Regions from separate parts of the Pantoea trifolii genome, predicted to be linked through region 1. Evidence: predicted binding sites of a transcription regulator. Region 1 holds the regulator's gene; each other region holds the start of a gene.
What was found. Region 1 encodes Fur, which represses iron uptake genes when iron is present. Its sites were predicted from a motif close to ATAATAATGAGAACNACTATCAA; they were not measured.
Positions count from the first base shown of each region.

Region 2: the regulator Fur is predicted to act here: its motif matches at 1,760-1,782, upstream of fhuA (ferrichrome porin FhuA).
Region 3: the regulator Fur is predicted to act here: its motif matches at 2,412-2,434, upstream of entS (enterobactin transporter EntS).

Region 1 is NZ_JANIET010000001.1:1,251,020-1,256,163, forward strand. Features, by position in the region: gene glnS (glutamine--tRNA ligase) at 1-822, shown strand, start outside; gene NQH49_RS05745 (hypothetical protein) at 1,057-1,452, shown strand; gene fur (ferric iron uptake transcriptional regulator) at 1,511-1,960, opposite strand; gene fldA (flavodoxin FldA) at 2,315-2,845, opposite strand; gene ybfE (LexA regulated protein) at 2,983-3,258, opposite strand; gene ybfF (esterase) at 3,426-4,190, opposite strand; gene seqA (replication initiation negative regulator SeqA) at 4,439-4,978, shown strand; gene pgm (phosphoglucomutase (alpha-D-glucose-1,6-bisphosphate-dependent)) at 5,003-5,144, shown strand, end outside.
Region 2 is NZ_JANIET010000001.1:854,358-859,501, reverse strand. Features, by position in the region: gene fhuA (ferrichrome porin FhuA) at 1-1,724, opposite strand, end outside; gene NQH49_RS03810 (glycosyltransferase family 25 protein) at 2,058-3,884, shown strand; gene NQH49_RS03805 (bifunctional cytidylyltransferase/SDR family oxidoreductase) at 3,888-5,144, shown strand, end outside.
Region 3 is NZ_JANIET010000001.1:564,726-569,869, reverse strand. Features, by position in the region: gene NQH49_RS02530 (ATP-binding cassette domain-containing protein) at 1-397, opposite strand, end outside; gene fepG (iron-enterobactin ABC transporter permease) at 394-1,377, opposite strand; gene fepD (Fe(3+)-siderophore ABC transporter permease) at 1,374-2,363, opposite strand; gene entS (enterobactin transporter EntS) at 2,505-3,755, shown strand; gene fepB (Fe2+-enterobactin ABC transporter substrate-binding protein) at 3,750-4,715, opposite strand; gene NQH49_RS02505 (isochorismate synthase) at 4,892-5,144, shown strand, end outside.

The DNA of each region.
Region 1 (5,144 bases):
GTCGAAGGCTGGGACGATCCGCGCATGCTGACCGTATCTGGTCTGCGTCGTCGTGGTTACAGCGCCGCTTCCATCCGTGAATTCTGCCGCCGTATTGGTGTGACCAAACAGGACAATATCGTGGAGATGGCTTCACTGGAATCGTGCATTCGTGACGATCTTAATGAAAACGCACCGCGTGCGATGGCCGTAATGGATCCGCTTAAAGTGGTGATCGAGAACCTGCCTGCCGGTCACGAAGAGATCATCAGCATGCCGAATCATCCGAATAAACCGGAGATGGGCACGCGTGAAGTGCCATTCAGTCGTGAAGTGTGGATCGATCGCGCGGATTTCCGTGAAGAAGCCAACAAGCAGTACAAACGTCTGGTACTGGGCAAAGAAGTGCGTCTGCGTAATGCATACGTGATCCGTGCCGAGCGAGTAGCGAAGGATGATGAGGGCAATATCACTTGCATCTATTGTACCTGCGACGTTGATACGCTGAGCAAAGATCCGGCCGATGGCCGCAAAGTGAAAGGCGTTATCCATTGGGTTTCTGCGATTCACGCGCTGCCAGCGGAATTCCGCCTGTACGATCGTCTTTTCAGTGTGCCAAATCCGGGCGCGGCGGAGGATTTCCTCACCACCATCAACCCGAACTCACTGGAAATCAAACAGGGCTTCGTGGAGCCAGGTTTGCGTGCAGCCGATCCAATGGCGCCGTACCAGTTTGAACGTGAAGGCTATTTCTGTGCGGATAGCGTCTATTCACAGCCATCCAAACTGGTGTTTAACCGCACCGTTGGTTTACGTGATACCTGGGCAAAAATCGGCGATTAATATTTTTGTCGCAAGCACGATATGATCATGAAAGGGCGAGCAATCGCCCTTTTTTATTGTCTCGATTTAACCAGATACGACCTTTTATGCTGCTCCCTGCAATTAGCCATTAATTCCTTATTTGCGACTATTCTGACTTTAGCAAAATTAAACCATTTGCCAGTGTGAAAAACTTTTTTTCAGGTAGGCTATGCGCTCTCAGCCGTTGCTCTGCGGGTAATCAAAGGATAAAAAATGACAAGTCTCGCCCTGGAAGCCAAACATAGCGTGGTGGTTTTACATCAGCTTATCGAACGTATTTTTAATCAGGCAGAAGGCAGTGATGACAGCATTGATCTGTTCTTGTCGTACTTTCATCCCGACTTCAAAATGGTCACGCCACAGGGTAAACAGCTTGATCTTAATGAGATGGAAACACTGTTTCGCCAGTTGCAGGGACAGCGTGAAGGGATGCGAATTGCCACCAGTGAGCACGCCATCATTTCGCAGCAAAGTGAGGAAGTCACGATTCAGTATCGTGAATTGCAGATGATGAATGGCACCAATCAGAGCCGCATTTCTCTGGCGGTGCTGGATTGCAGCACCGCCATTCCGCGCTGGCGCTACTTGCAGGAAACGCTCGTTGCCTGATTTCAGATATAAAAAAACCGGCTTAAGCCGGTTTTTTTATACTGCATAGCACACTCAATTACTTATCGTGGAGCGTATCGTCTTCGCGGCAGTCTCCCAGAGCACAGTGACCATACAGGTACAGGCTGTGGTTGCTAAGCTTGATGCCGTGGCGAGTAGCAATTTCACGCTGACGCGTTTCGATTGATTCATCGCTGAATTCGATAACTTTGCCACAATCCAGGCAGATCAAATGATCGTGATGATGTTGCTGAGTCAGTTCGAAGACAGACTTACCGCCTTCAAAGTTATGACGGGTTACGATGCCCGCGTCGTCAAACTGGTTAAGAACGCGATAAACCGTTGCCAGACCAATCTCTTCGCCCATATCGATCAGGCGCTTATACAAATCTTCCGCACTGACGTGATGGGACTCGGGGCCGGGTCCCTGAAGCACTTCCAGAATTTTCAGTCTGGGTAGCGTGACTTTCAGGCCAGCCTTCTTCAATGCGGAGTTGTTGTCAGTCATGCGGATATTGTCCTGTTACTTTGCTAGTCACTTGCGGCGCAGGGGCCTTGAATGTTTAGGTCAACGCGCATTCTCATTTGCGTCTCATTATAGAACTCAAGCAGTGAAATGAAAACCAAGGCAACGTCCTTAATCACCAAAGGTTGTAAGGATAACGTCACTAATGTCTTCAGGACGCTTGGGTTTTGGATTCCATTTCACTCAGCCTCATTCTACTGCCAGAGGAATAAGCGGATGACCATTGCGGGTATTCTACAGATTTGCGGGGAAAAGTTAAAAAACCGTAGCTATTATTTTTATAGGAAATTCCGTTGCCCGATGTGAGGCAGCGCGCACATCGGGCAGAGCAGGGAATTAAGCTTCAATAATCTCTTTCAGCTGCAACTCGTCGAAGATCTGCTTCACCCATTTCTCAACACGTTCGTTGGTCAATTCTGGTTGACGATCTTCATCAATTGCCAGACCGAGGAAGTTTTTGTCATCGGCGAGGCCTTTAGAGGCTTCGAAGTGATAGCCTTCGGTTGGCCAGTGACCCACAATCACCGCACCGTTAGGCTCGATGATGTCACGGATGGTGCCCATCGCGTCACAGAAGTATTCGGCGTAATCCTCCTGATCGCCACAACCAAACAGCGCTACCAGCTTGCCATTGAAATCAATCTCTTCCAGCGTCGGGAAGAAATCATCCCAGTCGCACTGCGCTTCGCCGTAATACCAGGTTGGAATGCCCAGCAGCAGGATGTCGAACGCATCGAGATCTTCTTTGGTGCTCTTAGCAATGTCATGCACTTCGGCGACATCTTTACCCAGTTGTTTCTGGATCATCTTTGCAATGTTTTCAGTGTTGCCGGTATCGCTGCCGAAGAAAATGCCTACGATTGCCATGGGTTAGGTAACCTCTTGAATCCTGATTGTGAAAGTAAGTCAGTTGACTGCACAGTTATGCGAATAATAGCAGACCGGTAAAAAGTGCGGAACTTGTAAAGCCGTGACTTTGTGTTCCAGCGTGCGGTCTTCGCGCGTTAAGACAGTTTGAGCTGTGCCAGCAGCATTTGTTCAATCAATTCGCTGCGACTGATGTTTTGCTGATCGGCCAGCGTGCTGAGCGCGTCAACCGCCTCGCTCGACATCTTCAGCTCAACACGACGCAGCCCACGCACTTTATCGCGCTTGAGCTGGTTGCGTTTGTTGATGCGTAACTGTTCATCACGCGTCAGCGGGCTGGTTTTCGGGCGACCAGGACGCCGCTCGTCTGCGAAGAGATCAAGCGTCGTGCGGTCTGTCTGTTCTTTTGCCATGGTTTGTAAAACTGAGTGGGCGCGAACGGCGGAAAGGCGCTGCGCGATTAAAACATTATCGGCCCGACCACGGTGAAAAAATATCCGTGGCAAATTTTTAGCGCGACATCATACTCCAGCGCCTTCCCTGACGCCAACCCTAAAGCGCAAGCGGCAAGCTTTTGCTTTTACAGGTTAAAAAAACGCCGAACGGCGCGTAACACCGCATCGGGTTTCTCGGCGTGCACCCAATGTCCAGCGCCGCTGATCACATGTGCATGCGCCTGCGGGAACTGACGCAGCAGCGCATCGCGATGCTGATTATCCAGATAAGGCGAGTCGCCGCCGCGGATAAACAGTGCCGGATGCGGCCACGCAGGAATCTCTTCCCAGCCGGAAATGGTGCTGTAGTTATCCCACAGCACCGGCACATTAAAGCGCCATTCGCCCTCTGCGAAAGATTTGAGGATGAACTGGATCACGCCTTCTTCATCAATATGCTGACGCATTACTTCAGCGGCTTCGCTGCGGCGCGTGACGCCCGCGGCGCTCACGGCCCGAATAGCGGCAAAAATTTCGTCATGGCGGCGCGTTTGGTAATCAACGGGCGCGATATCGATCATCACCATTTTTTCGATACGTTCCGGCGCGATGGCACTGAGCGCCATGGCGATTTTGCCGCCCATCGAGTGTCCTATCACACCCGCGCGATCGATATGGTGCGCATCCAGCGTTTCGACGATGTCCTGCGCCATCACGTGATAATTCATCTCATCGCTGCGTGCCGACAAGCCGTGGTTGCGCACATCAACCTGCAGCGTCGGACGTGCGTCACGCACCCCACGCGCCAGCACGCCAAGGTTATCAAGGCTGCCAAAAAGACCATGGATCAATAGAATCGGTGTGGCGTCGGGGGCAGATTGTTCAGTTTGCAGACGGGCGTTCAAAATCATGGCTAAAGTTCTTACGGTTGTGACCTTGGCTTAGGTTATCATGGATTCACCTGTCCAGCAGTCAGGCCGGAAGGCATTAGGGCATATTCCGACTTTTGCCTGGAAACGTTGCCAACGCTATCGGCTGCCACGGATTTAACTTTATAATCCTTATGTTAGAACCCGCTCACGTTTTGCACGACTGGATTTTGCTAAGGCCGTTGCATTAATGCGTGGTTCTGTCATTTGCCAGAATCGTACGGAAAAAGATGAAAACGATTGAAGTTGACGAAGAACTCTACCGTTATATTGCCAGCCACACGCAGCACATTGGTGAAAGCGCCTCTGATATTTTGCGCCGCATGTTGAAGTTCACCGCTGGACAGGGCGCACCTGCTGCGCCTGCCGCTGGTGTATCAGTGAAAGAAGCGCAACCTGCCAGCCGCGAAGCGCGTCCTCAGGATCGCGTCCGTGCGGTACGTGAGCTGCTGCTCTCCGATGAATATGCCGAGCAGAATAAGGCGGTTAACCGCTTCATGTTGGTACTGTCAACGCTCTATCGTCTTGATCCGGCGGCGTTTGCTGAAGCGACTGCCTCGCTGCAGGGCCGTACCCGCGTCTACTTTGCGGGCGACGAGCACACGCTGCTGCAAAATGGCACCCATACCAAGCCGAAGCACGTTCCCGGCACGCCGTACTGGGTGATCACGAATACCAATACAGGTCGCAAATGCAGCATGGTGGAACACATCATGCTGGCTATGCAGTTCCCACAGGAACTGACAGAGAAAGTTCGCGGCACCATTTAACTGAAGCGTCAGGGAGAAGCGCCAATGGCCAATCACCCCCGTGCCGGGCAGCCTGCCCAGCAGAGCGATTTGATTAACGTTGCACAATTAACCTCGCAGTATTACGTCCTGAAGCCCGATGTGGCGAATCCGGATCATGCGGTGAAATTTGGCACTTCAGGCCACC
Region 2 (5,144 bases), 400 kb from region 1:
CCGCTCTGAATGCTGGCAAATGGATGGTTAGCCGTATCCGGATCGGCCGTCAGATTTTTGGTTTTGGTCAGCTGATATACCGCAGCCGTCAGCACCACCGGACGATCTTTAGGAACGTATTTCACACCGGCTTCATACTGCTTGGCACGCGAAGGATCAAAGGCTTCGCCATCGAAGGTTGAACCCGCATTCGGGATAAAGGCTTCGCTGTAGCTGAAGTATGGCGCGATGCCGTTATCAAACACGTAGTTCAGCCCGCCACGCCAGGTGAATGCCTGATCGTTCTGACGATCAACGCTATCGGCCACGCGATCGTATACCGAGTTCATCGCGTAATCGTAGCGACCGCCGAGGGTTAACACCCAGCGATTCCACTCCATCTGATCCTGTGCGTATAAACCGGTTTGGCGCTGCTTATTGAGATGCTGATAAGGCGTCGCAAACGGCGTCACGCTGTCATCGCCATATTGCGGATTAACAGCATTCAGCGGTGATGCGGTACCAAATTGCGCATCAATATCGTTGCGGGTGCGCTGGAAATCGACACCCAGCAACAGCGTGTGATCAACCTGCCCCGTCGCAAATTTAGCCTGCGCCTGGTTATCAACGGCAAACTGATTCAGCTTTTCATTAGAAACCGCTGAACCGCGCGTGATTTGCTGTGTTACTGAATTAAAACCATTGCCATAAATGCTACGATAATCCGTTCTCAAATCCGCATAGCGCAGATTCTGTCGCACCGTCCAGGTGTCGTTGAAGCTGTGCTCGAAGTTGTAACCCACCATCTTGGTGTTGCGCGAAATCTTGTTGCTGTCTTCGCCTTCATCAAAGTTGGTCGGCAGCTTGTAACTGCTGCCGTCAGGACGCGTGATGCCTACCACGGTGCCCTGACGCGGCAACCAGCCGTAATAGCCGGTTTCCGGTTCGTTCTGGAAGTAGGTCAGCAGATCAAAACGCGTATTCTCATTCGGACGCCAGCTGAACGACGGCGCAATGGTGTAGCGTTTCTCTTTATTCATCTCCTGCTGCGCATCAGCGCTGCGCGCGAGGCCGGTCAGGCGATAGCTGTAAACGCCGTCATCATCCAGCGAGCCGCCGAAATCGAAACCGGTGGAGAACTGATTGTTGGTGCCCATCTGGAACTGCACTTCACGCAGCGTCTCCTGCGTAGGACGCTTACTAACCAGCGACACCACGCCGCCCGGATTGCTCTTGCCGTACAGCACCGAAACCGGACCGCGCAGCAGCTCGGCGCGCTCGAGGAAATAGGGATCGATAGCAAACTCAGAGTAGTTATCGCCCTGCAGTTTCAGGCCATCAAGATATTGATTGGTGTTGGTTTCGCTGAAGCCGCGAATAGAAAGCGCATCGATGACATTGGAGCTACCGCGGTTGCCGGTCAATACGCCAGGCGTATAGTTGAAAGCCCCTTTCACGCTGGTGACGTTTTTCATCGCCATCTCTTCCTGCGTGACCACAGAGATCGACTGCGGGTTCTTCTCAATCGGCGTATCGGTTTTGGTGCCGGTGGCGCTGCGTTTGGCCGCGATGGTTGGCGACGGGCCCCATGCATTCTCTTGCGCCACGCCGCTGCCACCATCGGCGCTGACAACCACGGTATCTTCTGCCAACGCCTGCACGCTGAACGTACCCAGAGTCAGTGAAATAAGCCAAGCCAACGAACGCGGGCGGAAAAAACAAGGATTGGTGTTTCGCGTATTCATAAGTGAGGTCTCTCGAAAAAAGTCGATGCAGGCGAATACAAACGAGAATGATTATTATGACGCACGGATTTTAGGCGAAATAACTCCACATTCGCAACGTCTAATGGCCGTTAGCGCGGCGTTTACAGCCAGATCGCGCATATTCATGATCGCGAATAATAAATTAGCGATGAAGCGAGCGCAGGCCACCAATCGGGAAATTACACTGCCGCAAAGCGGAAATTCATTTCATCCCGATTGAGCCATTAATTAAAAATAATCAATAAAATCATTTATTTAAGAATTGGCCCACTAATTGCTTATGTCATGCATTCTCTTTCTAAAGACATCGTCATGGCCGCTATAAACTGGAACATTGTTGATCGCGTTATCTTCATCAATTTGAAGAAACGCAAAGACCGATTAACCCGCATCACTAAACAGCTTAAAAAGTTAGGTCTAACCGCTGAAAAAATCGTTCGTCTGAATGCGATCAAGCATGAAAAGGGCTACATCGGCTGCACGCAATCGCATATTGCCGCGCTGGAGATGGCACGCGATAACGGCTGGGAGCGGGTGCTGATTCTGGAAGATGACTTCAGCTTTGATGAAAACCAGGCGAATTATGACAATCTCAACCGCTACTTTGCCGCCCTGCCGCAAATCAACTGGCAAGTGGCTTTTCTGGCGGCCAATTATCGCCGCGTCACGCCGTTGAAAAGCGTGGACTATATCGTGCGCGCTAACTTCGCGTGGTGCGCCTGCGCGTATATCGTCAATCTCCGCTATTACGCCACGCTGATTGAAAACTATCGCGCAGCGCTGCAGGCACAATTGCAAGGTGGCGCGCAGGCGCAATATGCCCTTGATGTGCACTGGAATAGCCTGATGCAGCAGGATCTGTGGCTGGGCGTGTTCCCCAACGCCGGCGCACAACGGCTCGACAAAAGCGATATCGAAAATAGAACGGTAGATTACCGCGCACTCTTCAGAAAGCCGTTGAGTCAAATTGTTGCGCCCGCCAAATTCACGCCCTCCACTACCGGTCCAATTAAGGTCGATTTTTACTTCCAGTGGCCGCCGGGTTGGACAAATTTTGAATCGGTAATTGAGGCGATGCAGGCCAATCCCGTCTTCGATTGCCGCATCGTGGTGGTGCCTTACCTGAACTGGAAGGCCAGCGATGTTAATGGCGATATTCAGCGTGAAATTCTGCGTGAAAGAGGGCTCGACTATATCGGGTTTGAAGATTATCAGTTGGAGGCGCGTCAGCCGGATGTGGTGTTCCTGCAAAACCCTTACGACGAAGCGCGACCCGAAGCCTTCCGCAGCGACTACTTGCATGAGCGCGGCGTGAAGATCGCTTATATCCCTTACGCGCTCGACACCGGAATTGGCGCTGAAAGTATGGTGTATCAGTATAATTTGCTCTGTCAGAATCTGGCGACGTGGGTATTTGCCCGTTCAGAAAAACATAAAGCTGAGTTTGCACTGCAATGTCAGGCAGGAAATCGCCATGTACACGTTACCGGCCATCCTAAATTTGACCACTATCAGCGTCGTTTCCCTCTTTCAGATAAGCCGCAGCCACGCACAGTAACCACTTTCCTGTGGACACCGCATTTCGTGCTGCCGGGCGATCAGAAGATGTACACCACTTTCAACCTTTACGGCAGCGCGATCCTGAAGCTGATTGAGCGTCAGAATATTCATCTGATCATTCGCCCTCATCCGCTGCTAAGCCAGTGGATAAATGAAGCCAACTCATCGGCACGTAGCCTTTATCAGCAATTACTTAGCACGGCGCAGCAGCACGCCAATCTGGAGTGGGATCACGGGCATGATTACACCCATACTTTTGCGCGTTCCGATGCACTCATCGCAGACGCCGGCTCTTTCCTGCTGGAATATCTGCCGTCGAAAAAACCCATCCTCTATCTCACCCACGAAACCTGCCACGGTTTAAACCGCACTGCAGATTTCATTTATGACGCCTACGACGTTGCCTGGTGCGAAGAGGATATTTTCACCTTTGTTGACAACATTGTCGCGGGGCGCGATGCAATGAAAATGCGCCGGGAACAGGTGCTGCAAGAGGAACTGCAGATAGAAAAGAAAACGGCGGGCGAGAAGATCGCTGAAATTATTTGTTCATCACTCAGACCGCAAGCGGCGGAATAAAAAATGAAAAATGTAGCCATAATACTTTCTGGCGGTACAGGCACCCGCTTTGGCAGCGACAAGCCGAAACAATTTGCTAAGTTGGCGGGTCGTGCGGTGATTGAATATACCATCGAGCGTTTTGAAACGTCGGTCGACATTGATGAGATTATTATTGTCTCGCAAAATGAGTACATCGATTTTATGTGGGAACTGGTGGCTAAAAATCAGTGGCATAAAGTGAGTAAAGTGGTGAACGGCGGTAAAGAACGTTTTGACTCGACATATTCCGCACTGAAAACCCTTATCGACTATGACGGTCAATGCAAAATCTTACTGCATGATGCCGTGCGGCCATTAATTAGCGACGCAATCATTCGCAAATGCGTAGATGCCCTGGAATCCTTTGACGCCGTAGATGTGGTGATCCCCTCAGCAGATACCTTAGTAGAAGTACACGATGATGGCTGCATTGCCCATATTCCTCATCGTGCCAGCATGCGTCGTGGCCAGACACCTCAAGCATTTCGTCTGGAGAAAATTCGCCAGGCTTATGAGAAAGCGGCGGCCATAGGTAAGTTTACGTTTACCTGCGACTGCGGCGTGCTGCGTAATATGCTGCCTGAAACGCGTGTTATTACCGTTGAGGGAGATGAAAACAATATCAAAATCACCCATCCACTTGACCTCTATATCGCAGAGAAATTGCTGCAGGAGAAAAGCTCACATTCATTGAATACTGCCAGTCTCGATTTCCTGCGCGATAAGCATATGGTTATTTTTGGTGGCGGTAGTGGAATTGGTCTGGAGATGATGAAAGTTGCCACGCTATGCGGGGCCAAAGTGCATATTGCCAGCCGTTCACATAATGATATCGATATCACTCAGCTCGACAGCATTAAAAACTATTTAAATAACATCATTGCCGAGCATGGCAATATTGATTATATCGTCAACACTGCAGGTGTATTAATTAAGAAACCGCTCTCCACGCTGACTCAGCATGAAGTTATGGCGCTGATTAACATTAATTATCTCGGGGCCGTAAACGTGGCGATTGCGGCAAAAGAGCGCTTAACCAGTAATTCCGGCATGTTATTGAATTTTACATCCAGTTCCTATACGCGCGGACGGGCCTTTTATGCCCTTTACTCCTCTGCAAAAGCTGCGGTAGTCAATTTGACTCAGGCGCTGGCGGAAGAGTGGATTGAGGATAAGGTCAAAGTGAACTGCATTAATCCTGAGCGTACCGCAACGCCGATGAGAACCGTTAATTTTGGC
Region 3 (5,144 bases), 690 kb from region 1:
CGCCGGTGGCGCGCATCGCGTTCTGCACCGCCGCTTCATCTTCCGCACGCCAGCGCCCAAACAGCGCCTGATGCGGATAGCGTCCGCGCGCCACCAGCTCAGTGACGCTGATGCCCGCTGGCGCATCCGAACTTTGCGGCAGCAGGCCCAGACGCCGCGCCACCTCTTTGGTGGGATAGCTGGCAATGGCCGCGCCATCCAGCAACACCTCACCTTGCAGCGGTGTATGCAGACGACTCAGCGTACGCAGCAGCGTCGATTTGCCGCAGGCGTTGGGGCCGATAATCACCGTCAGCTCACCTTGCGGAATCGCCACCGACAGATTCTCTGCCACCACCTTTTTGTCGTAGCCCAGCGTCAGGTCATCGCCGCGCAGACGTGAAGGGATCTCGGTCATTGGCGTCGCGCCTCCCGCACCAGTAAAGCAATCAGATAAAGTCCACCGAGAATGACGGTAATCACGCCAACCGGTAATTGATAAGGCAGGAACAGATGCTGGGCGGCGAAGTCTGCGGCTATCAGCAGCAGCGCGCCGCACAGTGCCGCCAGCGGCAACGCACCTTTGACACCGCCGCCGAGACGACGGGCAATCTGCGGCGCCAGTAGCGCGACAAACGAAATCGGCCCGACCAGCGCGGTGGACGCCGCCGTGAGCACTACGCCAATCAGCATCAGCCACATGCGGCTGCGCTCCACCGGTACGCCGAGCGCGCAGGCGGTGTCGTCACCCATCTCCAGCAACCGCATCCGCCGCGCCAGCAGCGCCATTAGCAGTAACGCCAGCAGCAGCACCGCAATCACCGGCGGCGTTTTCGCCCAGGTAATGCCGTTAAGCGATCCGGCGCTCCACAAGCCCGCACTCAACGCCGACTCCAGCGAGGCGCTGATAATCAGCCATGAATTCAACGCCATCAGCAGCGCTCGCACGCTGATGCCGACGATAATCAGGCGGAAGGTTTCCACGCCGTTGCGCCAGGCAAACAGATAGACCAGCGCCGCCGTGGCAATGCCGCCAATTAACGCTGCGCCGGTCATCGCCGTGACGCTTTGATTGAACAGCACCAGCGCCACCAGCACGCCGCTGTATGCGCCGGTGTTGAAACCGAGAATATCCGGGCTGCCGAGCGGATTACGCAGCAGAGACTGGAAAATCGCGCCGCTGATGCCTAACGCGGCACCAATCAACAGCGCCATTAGCACGCGCGGCAAACGCCACTCCAGCACGATCAGTTTGACGTTACTGGCGCCCTGCCCAAGCAGAATTTGCCAGATCTGTTCACCGCTGATCTGCAATGCGCCGCGCGTCATCGCCAGATAAGCCAGCAGAGCGCAGGCGCACAGCAGCCAAAGCGTATGAAGCCAGACACGACGCGTCATAGTGCACCCCGGCCCAATTTACGGCGCACCAGTACAATCAGCATCGGCGCACCGAGCATCGCCGTAACGATGGAAACCCGCAGCTCGCCCGCCACCAGCAGGCGGCCAAGGATATCGGCGGCGAGTAGCAGAATCGGCGTGATCAGCGCGGTGGCGGGCAGCATCCAGCGGTGATCGTTGCCCACCAGCCAGCGAGCAAAGTGCGGTGTCATCAAACCAACAAACGCAATTGGGCCTACCGCCGCCGTGGCTGCGCCGCACAGCAGCGCAATCGCCAGCAGGCCAAGCAGTTGGGTGCGCGCCACCCGCGTACCGAGCGCGGTCGCCATGTCGCCGCCCATACTCAAACTGTTCAGCGCCTGCGACAGCGCAATGGCCACCATGCTGCCGATCAGCACCGCCGGAAACAGCGTGCGCAGCGTGGAGAAGGTGCGAATATCCAGCGAGCCGCTGTGCCAGAAGCGCAGATGATCGTAGATGTCAGGATTAAGCAGCGACAGGCCAGAAGTTAATCCATCCAGCACCGCGCCCAGCGCTACGCCGGCCAGCGTCAGACGCACCGGATTAACGCGCCCGCCGCCAATCGCGCCGGTCATCGCTACCAGCACTGAAGCCAGCAGCGCGCCGCCAAAGGCGAAGCCGAGCCAATCCACCGGCGAGTCCGCACCGAACAGCGCAATGCCAATCACCACCGCGAAACCGGCTCCGGCGTTAACGCCAAGGATGCCGGGATCGGCCAGCGGATTGCGCGTCAGGCTCTGCATTAACGCACCGGCGAGACCCAGCGCCACGCCCGCCAGCAAACCGGCCAGCGTACGCGGCAGGCGCGCGTCACGCACAATGACGCACTCCGCGCTGTTACAGGAGGTGGTAAGCGAATGATAAACATCGGGAAGCGGTATCGATTTTGCCCCCAGCATTAAGCTGAGCGCGATGAGGAGCAAGAGCAGAATCCCTGAGCCTGCTAATGCACGAATCTGGCGCATAGCGTTCTAAACCTTCACTGTTCAACGTCGTCGCATGCGCGATGTAACTTGATAATGGTTATCGTTATTACTCGCGTTTAGCTATGTTACCATGACTCGCCTCGCGGACGATGAGGAAAATTGGTGCAATAAGGCGAACACATGAACAAATCTTCCCACTTTATCGATCTCTCGCTGCTGAAAACCCATCCGGCTTTTCGCGCGGTGTTTATCGCGCGTTTTATCTCGATTGTCGCACTCGGCATGCTCGCCGTGGCGGTGCCGGTGCAGATTCAGCACCTGACAAATTCACCGCTGCTGGTGGGATTGGCGGTGACGCTGGCCGCTGCGGGCATGTTTATCGGCCTGCTCACCGGCGGCGTATTGGCGGATCGCCATGAACGCAAAAAGCTGATTCTGTTTGCCCGATCCACCTGCGGCTTAGGTTTTATCGCGCTGGCCACCAACGCCGCGCTGCCAGAACCCTCTTTGATCGCGGTTTATCTGCTCGGTTTCTGGGATGGCTTTTTCGGCGCGATTGGCGTGACCGCGCTGCTGGCGGCGACGCCCGCGCTGGTCGGCAGGGAAAACATTATGCAGGCGGGCGCGATCACCATGTTGACGGTGCGCTTCGGCTCGATTTTATCGCCAGCGATTGCCGGTCTGGTGATTGCGCATGGCGGCATAACCTGGAACTACGCCCTCGCCGCCTTCGGCACTTTGCTTACCGTGTTAACGCTGCTGAAATTGCCGACGTTGCCGCCTCCGCCGCAGCCGCGTGAACATCCGCTGAAATCCCTCGCCGCTGGCGTGCAGTTTCTTTTCGCCAGCCCGATTGTCGGCATGGTGGCGCTGATTGGCGCATTAGTGACGCTGGCCAGCGCGGTGCGCGTGCTCTATCCATCCCTCGCGCCGCATTGGTCAGTAAGCGCGGACCAGCTTGGCCTGATGTACGCTGCCGTGCCGCTTGGTGCGGCTATCGGCGCATTCACCAGCGGTAGACTGAAACACGCCGCGCGTCCCGGACAGCTGGTGCTCGGCAGCGCGATTGCGGCGTTTATCGCGCTGGGTTTGTTTAGCCTGATGCCGAATCTGCCGCTGGCACTCGCCTGTTTAGTCGCCTTCGGCTACTTCAGCGCCATCAACAGTCTGGTGCAGTACGCGATGATTCAGGCATTAACGCCGGATCATCTGTTAGGCCGTATCAACGGCTTGTGGACCGCGCAGAACGTGACCGGCGATGCGATTGGTGCGGCGGTGATTGGCGCAATGGGTTCATGGCTGCTGCCACCGCAGGCCGCCGCCGTGTTTGGCTTTGCGGCGGCGCTACTGGGCATAGCGATGTGGTTGGTGATGGGCCGTTTACGTCGTTACCATCCGCCAGCACCGGAGCTGGCGGAACAGGCATCATGATTTAACGAACAGCTTTTCCAGACGCGCTAGCAGATTGCTGGCGCTGTAGTAATCGAGACGGAAAGAATCGACGCCCAGCTCGTACACCTGTTTGTTCTGCACGGCAGCGTTTTGCGCAAGGAACGGATTGCCTAACACCGATTGCGTGGTTTTATCGTCAGCGGCAAACAGCAGGAAGGTTTTACCGTTCAGCCCGCTGGCAACGTTTTCACCCGACAGTTGAATGATGTCTTTGCGCTGCCCCATGCTGTGGCCCTGCTCAACCGTCGCCGGTGGCGTTGCCAGGGTGAAGCCAAGTTGTTCCAGCAGCTTGCCCTGCGCCGAGGCTGTGGTCCACAGATTGACCGCGCGCCCGCCACCGTTCCACACCATGGCGGAAACCGGTTGCGGTGGCAGCGTGATGGCTTTTTTCAGTGCCGCTTCGCGATCGTCGAAAGCTTTAATGCGCTGCGCCGCCTGCGCTTCGTGACCTGAAGCCTGGCCTAACAGCGTCACAACATCCTGCCAGCTTTTGTCGTCGTAATTGACCACCAGCGTCGGTGCAATAGCCGAGAACTGTTCGGCGAGTTTAATAGCAGAATCGTTGCCGGTAGCGCTGACGATGATCAGATCCGGCGCTTGCGCAGCAACCGCTTCGGCATTGGGTTCACCGATGTACAGACGTTGCAGATGCTGCTTTTTAGCAACATCGCTCCACTGACGGAAGAAACCCTGATCGTCGGCAAGACGACTGTTTGGTGCGGTTGCGCCGGACGCGATGACCGGTGCATCAATGGCCAGCAGCGAGCCGGTCAGCGTGACGCTGGTCGAGACAATGCGCTGCGGCGCGTGATCAAGAGTGATTGACCCGTTGGCGCCCTGCACGGTGCGCGGCCAACCTTGTTCAGCGTGGGCGATGCTGGTGAAAATCTGGAAAACACATATAAGGGCTGCAATGCCCCAAAAACCGCATTTATTCATAAGTTTTGGTCCACTTTTTAGCATATTGCCCTGCTTAGCGTCAGCGCCTGATTACGTTTAAACGCAGCTGAAATCCCGCGAATGGATTGACACCTTTGCCCAATCGACGTAGGTTACAGGCCCATAATAAAAATGATAATCATTCTTAATAATCTTATCATTTATAGGTGAAAATTATGGTGGAATCTTCCACGTTTGAAAATGCCTGGCTGAAGGATTATTCCGCGCTAAGCCGTGGTTTCCTCTTTACCTCGCCGTGGCGTAGTTTGGCAACGCAAGGATGCTATACCACCATTACCGCGCCGGTAGCAGACGCCGCGTCGCTGGACGGTGATTTCCAACAACAGCTGCGTCAGCATTTTGCCGCGGCAAAAAAACAGGGCATCGACAATCCGATTCTGGTCGGCGCGATCCCGTTTGACGTCAGCC